Regions from separate parts of the Amaricoccus tamworthensis genome, predicted to be linked through region 1. Evidence: riboswitches for the same ligand, from Rfam matches in the RefSeq annotation. Region 1 holds a riboswitch; the other holds the start of a gene.

Region 1 (5,916 bases):
GGAGAAGTCCGGGCGCGGAATCAAGGGGCGACCAGCCCCGCCGTGCCTGCGCCGGACCGTCCCCTGGGACGGCGCACTTTCAATGTTTGTGTTTCACCTCAGGGAAGAGGTGCACGACGCCATAAAACCGCGACGCTCACCCGTTAAGGGCGCCGCCCCCCGGTCCGACGCAGGCACGGCTCGTCGCGAACGGTCCAAATGTCCTGAAAGGCGGACCGATGCGTTTCGACTCACTTCCGCCCCACACCGCCCCTGGTTGCGCGGCGCATACCAATGGTGCAAAAGCGGGGGATGACCCTGCCCAGGCCCGAACTTCTGGTGGAATGCCGGCCGGCGCCCAATCCGCGCCGGGTGCGGATATTTTTGGCTGAAAAGGGTCTGGAGATCCCCACGGAGCAGGTCGATATCATGACCGGGGCGCATTTTGGCGATCATGCCGGGCGGGTCGGGACGTATCATGTGCCAGCGCTCAAGCTGTCGGATGGCAGCTGGCTGACCGAGAGCATGGCGATTTGCCGGTATGTTGAGGCTTTGGTGCCGGAGCCCTGTCTGATGGGCGCGGACGCGCTGAGTGCGGCGCGAATCGAGATGTGGCAGCGGCGGGTGGAATTTGAGCTGTTTTCGCCGATTGCCCAGGTTTTGCGGCACGGGAACCCGAAAATGGCTGTGCTGGAGGACCAGTGCCCGGAATGGGCCGAGGCCAATATACCACGGGTTCACAAGGGGCTTGCCATGCTGGAGCGGCGGCTGGGCGAGAGCCTTCACGTGGGTAATGAAGATTTTTCGGTCGCGGACATCACGGCTGTTGTCGCGCTGGATTTCCTGCGGACGATTCGAATTGAGATACAGGAACAGGCCACGGCCACGCGGGCCTGGTTTGAGAAGATGGGCGAGCGGCCGTCGGTGATGGCCTCGAGGGCGAAGCCTGCGGCTGCGACGGCGGAGGTGGCCGGGTGAACGGGCTTGATCCCGCGCGGGAGGCGGATATTGCGACGCTCCGCTGGCTGGTGGAGCTGGGCGTTGACGAGGCGATTGGTGAAGAGCCGGTCAACCGGTTTGAGGAGCCAAAGCTGCAGAGCCAGCCGCTCACCACGCCACCAAAGCCCAAAGAGGACGTGGTCATCGATACCGCGCCCATCGCTGCGGCCTGCGACACGCTCGATGCGTTGCGGAATGCGGTGGAGCAGTTCGAGGGGTGCGACCTGAAGAAGGGCGCGCGAAACCTCGTGTTTTCGGGGGGGAAGCCCTGGAGCAGGGTTATGGTCATCGGCGGCTCGCCCGACCGGGATGAGGACCGGGCCGGGGCGCCATTTGTGGGCCGTGCGGGTGAGATGCTCGACCGGATGTTCGCGGCCATTGGCTTGTCGCGGGAGGCGGAAAACCCGGAGCAGGCTTTGTATCTGACCTCTCTGCTTCCGTGGCGGCCGCCACAGGGACGCCAGCCGTCGGCGCGGGATATTGACATGATGCTGCCGTTTCTGGCGCGGCATGTGGAGTTGGCCGAACCGAAGGTTGTGGTTCTGATGGGCGATCTGGCGGCGGGCTCGGCCCTGAAAACGCAGACCCGAATTACCCGGTTGCGCGGGACCTGGGGGGAGTTTGGAGGACGCCCGGCGATACCGATGTTCCACCCCGAGGCGCTCCTGCGCGACGGAAGCCGCAAGCGGGCGGCGTGGTCTGATCTTTTGGAGATCCATCACAGGCTGGAGGCGATCGGTTGATTGGCATTGAGCCTGCGGTTTTTCTGACGTTCCTGCCGGCGGCACTGGCGCTCAATCTGACGCCCGGGGCGGACATGATGTTTTGCGTCAATCTGGGCCTGCGCGGCGGGGCGGCTCCGGCCTGGCTGGCATCGGCGGGGGTTGCCCTTGGGCTGATGGTGCATGTGACCATCGCGGGGCTGGGGCTTGGCGCGGTTGTCGCGAAATGGCCGGTGGTGTTCGACGTGGTGCGCTGGGTTGGTGTGGTGTACCTGCTTTGGCTGGCCCTGCGGATTTTGCGCGGTGGTGCGGAGGAGGACGCGCCGCGCAGGGGGCGTCTCTCCCAGGCCTTTACCGGTGGGTTGATCGTCAATCTGACGAACCCGAAAGTTATTCTGTTTGTACTGGCCTTTATTCCGCAGTTCGTGAACCCGAATGCCGGGACCACTTTACAGCAGTTTCTGGTGTTTGGGGCCGTGCTGGGACTCGGCGGGCTGATCGTTAACGGACTGGCGGGATCATTGGCCGGAGGGGTCGGGCAGCGTGTGGGTGGCTCCCGGCGGATGCAGCGCGGGTTGCAGGTTGTGACGGCCTCGATTTTCGGTCTGCTGGCCCTGCGGCTGGTGACGATGAAACAGGGATAGGATCGCATGGTGGAGCAACGTGAATTCATTCCGGTCCGGATTGCCGTGCTGACGGTTTCGGACACGCGTTCGCTGGCGGAGGACCGGTCCGGTGACGTGCTGGTCCAGAGGCTGACGGATGCGGGTCATCACCTGGCGGATCGCGATATTATCCAGGATGAGCAGGCCGCGATTGCGGAGAAGCTCAGAGTGTGGATCGCGGATGAGGACGTCGATGTGGTGATTTCCACCGGCGGCACGGGGCTGACGGGGCGGGACGTGACCGTGGAAGCGCATGAGAGCGTCTACGAGAAGCATATCCCCGCGTTTTCGACCATGTTCACCATGGTTTCGGCCGAGAAAATAGGGACATCAGCAATCCAGAGCCGCGCCTGCGCCGGGGTTGCGGGCGGTACGTATCTCTTTGCGCTGCCCGGCAGTCCTGGTGCGTGCAAGGATGCCTGGGACGGGATCCTGGAGAAGCAGCTCGATTACCGGCACATGCCCTGCAATTTTGTCGAGATCATGCCGCGTCTTGAGGAACACAAAAGGCGCAAGTGACCGATGCGTGAGACCGATCTCTATCCACCGCTCAAGCGGTATCTTGAGGCGCAGGGATATGAGGTGAAGGCCGAGATCGGGGACTGTGACCTGCTGGCCGTGCGCGGGGATGAACCGCCTCTCGTCGTCGAGATGAAACTGACGTTTTCGCTGGCCCTGGTGATGCAGGGCGTGGCGCGGCAGGCTTTGTTTGAGCATGTGTATCTGGCCGTGCCGGTGTCATCCGACCGGGGCTGGAAACTGCGTTACCGGGATATTATCCGCCTGTGTCGCCGGTTGGGTCTGGGTCTGCTGGCGGTGAAGACGGACGGGGAGGGCACGGTGGAGGCCCATCTCGATCCCGGTCCCTACCAGCCGCGACGCAATGCGAAGAAGGCCGGGCGGCTGCTGCGCGAGTTTGAGCGGCGGGTGGGCGACCCGAACGAGGGTGGCAGTACCGGGGTGAAACGGATCACGGCCTACCGGCAGGACGCGCTGCGCTGTGCTGCGTATCTGAGCCTGAACGGCGCTTGCAGGGCGGCACTTGTGGCGCGCGATGCGGGTGTGCCTCGGGCGGCGGTGTTGATGCGGGCGGATCACTACGGCTGGTTCGAGCGGGAGGCGCGGGGGATTTACGCGTTGACGCCGAAGGGGCGCGAGGGGCTGGAAAGCTTCGCTGACGTGCTGGCGGAGCTGGAACCGCCGAAACCGGCCGACGGAGATGTTTGACAGGCTCTTCGGCCTGTGTGACAGAGACATGGCGACAGGGGCGCGCGGCATCGGCCGGGCTGAGAAGGACCCTTTGAACCTGAACCGGATCATACCGGCGGAGGAAGTTGCATGGCGCGGGATCAGAGGACCGGATTGACGCCAGGCGCCCCTCCGTCACAGCGAGGGAGAGACATGAACACACCAGCGGAACACCTGAACCGGATGCGCGACCGCACACCGCTCGTCCAGAACATCACCAACTATGTTGCCATGAATGTCATGGCCAACATCATGCTGGCCGCCGGAGCCTCGCCCGCAATGGTTCATGCCAGCGAGGAGGGCCCGGAATTTGCCGCAATCGCGAGTGCGGTCAGTATCAATATCGGTACGATTGACGCGGACTGGGCCGAGGCGATGGCGGCGACGGCTGAGGGTGCGCAGAAGGCCGGCACACCCTGGGTGCTGGACCCGGTTGCGGTGGGCGCAACGGCGTTTCGGCAGGAGCAGGGTGCCCGGCTGCTGGGGTTTAAGCCAACCGTCATCCGGGGCAATGCGTCCGAGATTCTGGCGCTGGGCGGAACGGCTGCTGCGGGTCGTGGCGCTGACGCGGCAGATCCGGTTGCGGCCGCGGAGGCTGTCGCGCGGGACCTGGCCAAACGGACCGGTGCGGTCGTCGCCGTGACCGGTGAGGTGGATTACGTGACCGATGGCGAGCGCGCGGCGCGCGTCTCGAACGGTCACAGCCTGATGCCGCTCGTGACCGCGCTGGGCTGTTCACTGACCGGCTACGTTGCGGCCTTTATTGTGGATGAGGACCCGTTTGATGCGACCGTGGCGGCTCTGGCGTGTTTTGCGGTGGCCGGTGAGATTGCCGCGGATGGGGCAACCGGGCCAGGAAGCTTCCAGGTGCGGTTCATTGACGCTCTGCACAGCCTGACCGCGGACGTGGTCGCGGAGCGTGCCAGGGTGTCGGCCGCGTGATCCCGCCGCTGTGTTTTGTCACCGACGCGGACGCGCCTCTGTCCATCGTGGAGCAGGCCGAGGCGGCGGCGCGCGGGGGCGCGGGCTGGATCCAGCTGCGCCACAAAACCCTGCCGGACGCGGATTTCGCCGGGCTGGCGCGGGAGGTCATGGCCGCTATCGGAGGGTTTGGTGCGTCGCTGATCATCAATGATCGGGTCGACGTGGCCAGGTCGGTGAATGCCGCCGGTCTGCATGTGGGGCAGTCGGACGGGGATGTCGGCAAAATCCGCGAGGCGATTGGGCCCGACATGGTGCTGGGCCTGTCGATTGAGGCGGAGGATCAGCTTGCCGCCATTCCGCCCGGCGCGGTGACCTATCTTGGCGTTGGCCCGGTGCGTGCGACCGCGTCGAAGCCGGATCACGCGCAACCCATCGGGTTCGATGGCCTCGCCAGGATCGCGGCCGCCGCGAAGGAGCCATGCATGGCAATCGGCGGTCTGGATGCCGATGACATGGTGGAGGTGCGGCGCGCCGGTTGCGTCTCCGTCGCTGTGGTCTCCGCAATTTCGCGGGCTGAGGACCCGCAGGCCGCCACGCGGCGCATCGTTACGGAATGGAGCAGGACATGATCCCGAACGTGCTTTCCATTGCTGGTTCCGATCCTTCGGGCGGGGCCGGTATTCAGGCGGATATCAAGTCGATTTCGGCCAATGGTGGCTACGCCATGGCGGTGCTCACCGGCCTGACGGCGCAGAACACTGATGGCGTGAAGGGCGTGAGCCTCGTTGATCCGGCCTTTGTGACCGCACAGATCAGGGCCATTCGCGACGACATCCGGATCGATGCCATTAAGATCGGAATGCTCGGCGATGCCACGGTGATCGAGGCGGTCGCGGGGGCTTTGGAAGGTGTGGACGCGCCCATAGTTCTTGATCCCGTGATGGTTGCGCGGAGCGGTGACCGGCTGCTGGCCGACAGGGCGGTGTCGGCATTGCGGGACCTGCTCGTGCCTCGCGCGACGGTGATCACGCCTAACCTGCCGGAGGCCGCCGATCTGCTTGGGGTTCCTGAGGCCGCGGATGTGGACGGCATGCGGCACCAGGCGCGGGCTCTGCTGGAGCTTGGCTGCGGTGCGGTTCTGATCAAGGGTGGTCATCTGGGGCAGGGGGATGCCACGGATCTTCTGCTCTCCGGTGGTGACGAGACGGTGCTTTCCGCACCGCGCAGCGGGACGCGCAACACCCATGGCACCGGCTGCACGCTGTCCTCCGCTCTGGCGACACGGATCGCGCTGGGCGCGGAGCTCGCGCAGGCGGTGCGCGAGGCGAAATCCTACATCTCAGCGGCCATCGCGGCGGCGGACACGCTGTCGGTTGGTG
Region 2 (5,916 bases), on a different contig from region 1:
CTGACCAGCATGTTTTTGGATTTCTTCTGGATCAGCGTCTGGGTGGCCAGAACGTGCTCCACTTCCGACGTACCAATACCGTGCGCCAGTGCGCCGAATGCACCATGGGTCGCGGTGTGGCTGTCGCCGCAGACCACCGTCATGCCCGGAAGCGTCCAGCCCTGCTCGGGGCCAACGATGTGCACGATCCCCTGCCGCACGTCGTTTACACCGTAATAGGTGATCCCGTTCTGCTCGGCATTGCTTTTCAGCGCCTCAACCTGGATGCGGCTCTCCTCGTTGGAGATGATGCCGCTTGCACGGTCGGTCGTTGTGGGCACATTGTGATCGGGGACGGCCACGGTTTTGCCAGGCGCGCGAACCTTGCGACCGGCCATGCGAAGCCCCTCAAAAGCCTGCGGGCTGGTCACCTCATGGACCAGGTGGCGGTCGATATAAAGCAGGCAGGTGCCGTCATCAGATTCGTGTACGAGATGGGCATCCCAGATTTTGTCGTAGAGTGTTTTTGGCGCTGTCATGGCTATTCCTCTGCCAGAATGTTCAGGAGATCAGAAATTCACTATATGGTTCAGCCACATAGCCGCAGGGTCACGTGCCAGCGGTGGAACCGCCAGGGCAGCCGCGCGTGATCATCCATGTCAAACATTCCATTCATGGCGCTTCTCTAACGCTTCCTGGATTTTTGGGCAAGAATGGGTGCGGTTTCCCACTCTGAACGCCGATACCGTGAATTGGGGGCCGGTCCCGGGCCTTCGACGCCATTTGCCGAAATCAGCTTGCAATCCCGACCCCGATCTGAAAATGAACTCTCAACTCAGGGGTGCCGCGTAGTGTCGCGGCTGAGATGTGGGCACAAGTCCACGGACCCTCAAAGCTGATCTGGATAATGCCAGCGTAGCAAGGAGACTGCACATGTTCGTAGGCGCACAGGTTTCACTTTATCCCATGACCGACGGGTTCGTTGACGTCATTTTGGGATCGCTCAGGGCGCTCGACCCCTGGCGGGACCGTCTACGAATTGAGACCGACGATATTTCAACACTGATCGTTGGACCTCCCGAGGTGCTGTTTCCCGCCCTGCGCGACCTCTTTGCCGAAGCGGCTTCGACCGGCCATCATGTAGTGCTGCGCGCCACATTGTCGCGCGGATGCCCGGGTGAGCCGGATGATCCCATTTGCCGGACCGGCGCGCTGGCCAATCCGTCCGAGCCTCTCGAAACGAGGCAGGACGCCGCGCTCGAGGCCCTGGCGGCAACTGCCGACACGGGACAGCACGCGGCCGCACAGTTTTCGCTCTATGTCATGGGCGCGGGCGACCACATGCTCGAGATCATGGGCTGCATCGACTTCCTGAAGCGAAGCGGCACTTTTGACCGCTCCAAGAACTTCTGCACCCGGCTCTCTGGCGATGCGGGCCCCGTTTTCGCTACGCTTCAGCAGGCGTTTTGCCGGTTTGGTCCGCCAAACGGTCACGTGACGATCGACCTGACGGTTTCAGCCAACAGCCCCACCGGGACCTGACAGGTTGAGCCGTCCCCTGCCCCGCCACACCGGCGGAGGCATTGCCCAGGCCGTCCCGGCCGTGCTGAGCGTGACCTGCGCCATCATTGCCTGGGAAATCCTGGTACATGTCTCCGGCATATCGCCCCTGATGCTGCCCGCGCCTTCGCGGGTGGTGGAACAAATGGCAGTGAACCGACAGCTGCTTTGGGAAAACACGCTGCCCACGATCCGGGCGACCCTGGCAGGGTTTTCCCTGTCCATGACCGTGGCATTCGTCCTTTCGGTAGCGCTGGATTTCATGCCGCGCGTGCGCCGCGCCCTTTTTCCGATCTTTGTGATCAGCCAGACCCTCCCGCTGGTGGCAATCGCGCCGCTGGTTGTGTTCTGGTTTGGTTTTGATCTGACGCCCAAGGTCCTGCTCGTCGCGCTGGTCACGTTTTTTCCGATGCTGGTGGCTTTGGTGGACGGGTACGAGGCGACCGACCCCGAGATTGGCGAACTGCTTCGCTCCATGGGAGCCTCGCGGAGGGTCGTGTTCCTCCGTGCGCGTCTTCCGTCGGCGATGCCGTATTTTTTCGCGGGACTAAGGATTTCGATCACCTACGCGGTCGTGGCCGCAATTTTCTCGGAATACGTCGGAGCGCGGGCGGGCCTCGGCATCGTGATCCTGAACGCCAAAAACAGCTTCCGCCCCGACCTGGTTCTGGCCGCGGTGGTCATCAGCTCCGGCCTGACGCTCGTATTGTTTGCCATCACCGCGCTGCTGCAACGCGCCGTTCTGCGCTGGCGGTATGTGGGTGACGGAAAATGAGCATTCTTCAGTTGCAGAACATGTCCGTCACGCTGGGCGAAACGGAAGTGCTGAACGACATTTCAATGCATGTCAAGGCCGGCGAGTTCGTGTCCATCCTCGGTCCGTCCGGCGCCGGGAAATCCACCATCTTTCGCCTTCTCACCGGCGCCCTGCGTCAGGATCGGGGCGAAATTCTGTCGAATGATCGGGAACTTAACACCGCCACCGGCCAGTTCGCCTTCATGCCGCAACGCGATGCCCTGATGCCGTGGCGACGGATCATCGACAACCTGACCCTCGGGCTGGAAATCCACGGAATGAAGCGAAAGCAGGCACGGGAAAGGGTCCGACCACTGCTGGCGAAGTTCGGTCTGGATGGTTTCGAAAGACATTATCCCTCGCAACTCTCCGGCGGAATGCGCCAACGCGCCGCGCTGCTGAGAACCGCGGTCCAGGCCCGTCCAGTTCAGCTGCTTGACGAACCGTTCGGCGCGCTCGACGCCCTGACCCGGACCCGAATGCAGACCTGGTTCGAGGAACGCTGGCGCGCGGCAAACTGGACGACCCTGCTCGTCACCCATGACGTGCGCGAGGCGGTGGCGCTTTCCGACCGGATCTACGTTCTCTCGCGCCGGCCCGCGCGCGTCATTGCCGATATACCGGTGAATATCCCCCGCCCGCGCCTCGGTCATCCGGCTTCCCCCGAAGCCCATGAACTTGAGGCCCATCTGCTCGAAATACTGCTGAACCAGACAGGAGAAGACCCGTGAAACACCTTTTGAGCGCTGCGATTATATGCGCCGCCATCCCGGCCGTCGCCCAGGAAAAACTCAGTGTCGCACTCGACTGGACGCCCAACACAAACCACGTTGGCCTTTACGTGGCTCAGTCCAGGGGCTGGTTTGAGGAAGCAGGACTTGATGTGGAGATCCTGCCCTATACCGACACCTCTTCCGGCACGCTCGTGGCGACGGGTGTTGCGGAGTTTGGCATCCTGAGCGCCGTGGGCTTCCACAGCCAGCGTGCCACCGGCGCGGACATGACCGCAGTCATGGCGGTAGTTCAGCACGAAACCGGGCATCTGGTCTTCAACGGCGAGCGTGAGGACATCCAAAGACCCGCCGATCTCGACGGCCTCACCTATGCCGGTTTCGGCAGCGCCTGGGAGGAGGCCCTGATCTCCACAATCATTCGCAATGATGGCGGAGAGGGCAATTTTGAGACTGTCACCCTAGGCACCTCAGCCTACGAGGCGCTGGCCAACGGGAGTGTCGACTTCACGCTGGAGGTCAGCACATGGGAAGGCGTGAACTCCGTTCTGCTCAACCGGCCCCAGCGTGCCTTCAAATACACCGATTACGGCGTTCCGGATCAGCACACCACCTTTCTGGGAGGCAACAGCACCTGGCTCGCGAACAACCCGGAAACAGCGGAAGCCTTCGTGAAGGCCGCCCAGCGCGGCTATGGTTTGGCGGCAACCAACCCCGAGGAAGCAGCCGACATCCTGATCGCCGGGACCTCGGGCATGTTGACGAACGCCGAACTGGTAAAAGCCTCAATGAAGGCACTCGTTGCGGGTGGCTTTCTCCAGGACCCGGGCGAGGCGGTGGGCGTGATTGACCCCGACATGTTTGAGAGCATCGCGGGCTTTCTGTTCAGCGCAGGCATCCTGCGCGGCGGCGATGGTCACCCGCTCGAAACCATGCCGAACGTGTCAGGATGGTACACCAACCAGTATCTGGAGCAGTAATCGTGCCGCCCCCGCCCCCGTTCAGATTGGGGCGCCACCGGCCCAGAAATCCGCATGAGGGCGGATTTCCCCGGCATTGATCCCGGAACGGCTCAAAATGGGCGGGTTGAGCCGTTTCGCCACGGCAGGCATGTCCGCCTCAAACACCCCGAGCCGCGCGAGAATGGCGGCAATCGCACATTCCGCACCACGGGTACTTCCATCCTCAATTTTGATCGCGACCCCGATTTTCTGTGCTGGCAAAATAGCGGTGAAGAGAGCCTCGGCACCAAACTTGACCGCGACCGTACCGGCCGCGGCCTCCATCAACTCGGTACAGGCGCGGCCCTCCCCGGCAACCAGGTGCGGATGCGAAGACATGGCACCGACCAGACGCTCCGCCGCCCGACCCCGCGTCGGGCCCAGGCCGGCAGGATCGGCCATCCGCGCCATCGCGAGGGCAAGCCCGCGAACGGTCGTGCCGAAATTTGGTGCTGAACACCCGTCGACGCCCCAGCCGGTGATGTTGGCTCCGGTCATCTCCTCAAACCCGGCCCTCACGGCTTTTTGAACGGGATGGTCGACCTCGATATATTCCGGGGAACCGCGCAGATGGTCGTTCAACATGACAAACCCGGCGTGTTTCCCGGAGCAGTTATTGTGCAGGTTGCACGGTTTCTCATTGGCGGCCCGCAACCGGTGCCGCTCGGTCCGGTCCCATGGCACCTGCGCACCGCAAAGAAGGTCATCCTGCGTGTGTCCCTGCTCCGCCAGCCAGGCCGACACCCCTGACACATGCGCTTCGCCGCCCTCGTGGGACGCACAGGCAAGCGCAAGACGGCTGGAGGGCAGGTTTTCCGCAGCACCGCTCTCTACCAGTGGCAGAGCCTGAAGCATCTTGCAGGACGAGCGGGGCAGGATGACCTGATCGGGATTACCCCAGGCGGCACGGATGTTGCCGGAGGCATCGCAGACGACCGCATGCCCCCGGTGAAGACACTCGACAATGTCTCCCCGGCGTATTTCGACCAGCACTTCCGCGTCGCTCATGCGTGTTCCCTCCGGCAGCATTTACATTTGTTAAATGGTTAACACGCATTGGTGTAACGGCTGGTTGAACCACCGTCAAAGAACTGGCATATGCCCCATTTAATGAGGTAGACTAAATTGTATGTTATCGCCAAAAACAAGCTGTACCGCAGGCAACGTCACCAAGAGACAGTCGGGAAACAGCAGGTGAACGAGCAGGAGACAGTTTAAGATGATGCGCAATGCAATCAGGCCGGTCGCAATGGCTCTCGCCATATCGCTTAGCACTCCGGTTCTGGCCCAGACCACCGAAACCGTTGCCACCCACTCCGACTGGGCAGTTGTTGTCGCAGGTGATCCCAAGGAATGCTACATCGTATCGCAGCCGACGAAATCCGTCGCGCGGCGTGGCGGCAGCACCGTTGATGTGCGTCGCGGTGATATTCGCCTGTTCGTATCCTTCCGCCCGAACGAGAACATCGCCAACGAGATCAGCTTCACCGGCGGATACCCGTTCAAGTCCGGTCAGGCGGTCAAACTCGAAATCGGTGGCCGTACCTTCAACATGAGCCCTGGAACCGGCGCGGGCGCCGAATGGGCGTGGACATCCGTGAGCGACGACGCGAGCGCCGTGGCTGCCCTGCGCGCCGGAGCGACCGCCACGGTTACCGGCGTCTCCACCCGCGGCACCACTACGATTGACGACTTTTCGCTGATCGGCTTCACCGCCGCTGTCACCGATGCCGAGGCGCGCTGCAAGTAACCGCAGCGAACCGCCGGGGCTGATCCATCAAGGGGCAGCCACCGGCACCCGGACTGGTTATTTTCGCAAAATGTGATATCAGGCGCGGAATCGCCGCAC

What was found. Region 1 has a riboswitch for thiamine pyrophosphate ahead of thiM (hydroxyethylthiazole kinase). Riboswitches for the same ligand answer to the same signal wherever they lie in the genome.
Region 2: linked by a shared signal. The riboswitch ahead of ACP15P_RS19600 (YkoF family thiamine/hydroxymethylpyrimidine-binding protein) and the one ahead of thiM (hydroxyethylthiazole kinase) in region 1 are both predicted to bind thiamine pyrophosphate.

What each region holds. Positions count from the first base shown of each region.
Region 1 covers NZ_JBNAFV010000005.1:109,615-115,530, reverse strand. Annotated here, with positions in the region: gene ACP15P_RS10955 (glutathione S-transferase family protein) at 292-957, shown strand; gene ACP15P_RS10950 (uracil-DNA glycosylase) at 954-1,721, shown strand; gene ACP15P_RS10945 (LysE family translocator) at 1,721-2,344, shown strand; gene moaB (molybdenum cofactor biosynthesis protein B) at 2,351-2,884, shown strand; gene ACP15P_RS10935 (DUF2161 domain-containing phosphodiesterase) at 2,888-3,592, shown strand; TPP riboswitch at 3,619-3,715, shown strand; gene thiM (hydroxyethylthiazole kinase) at 3,767-4,555, shown strand; gene thiE (thiamine phosphate synthase) at 4,552-5,166, shown strand; gene thiD (bifunctional hydroxymethylpyrimidine kinase/phosphomethylpyrimidine kinase) at 5,163-5,916, shown strand, end outside.
Region 2 covers NZ_JBNAFV010000017.1:67,507-73,422, reverse strand. Annotated here, with positions in the region: gene leuC (3-isopropylmalate dehydratase large subunit) at 1-518, opposite strand, end outside; TPP riboswitch at 807-919, shown strand; gene ACP15P_RS19600 (YkoF family thiamine/hydroxymethylpyrimidine-binding protein) at 913-1,521, shown strand; gene ACP15P_RS19595 (ABC transporter permease) at 1,526-2,314, shown strand; gene ACP15P_RS19590 (ABC transporter ATP-binding protein) at 2,311-3,066, shown strand; gene ACP15P_RS19585 (ABC transporter substrate-binding protein) at 3,063-4,046, shown strand; gene ACP15P_RS19580 (asparaginase) at 4,068-5,075, opposite strand; gene ACP15P_RS19575 (invasion associated locus B family protein) at 5,287-5,817, shown strand.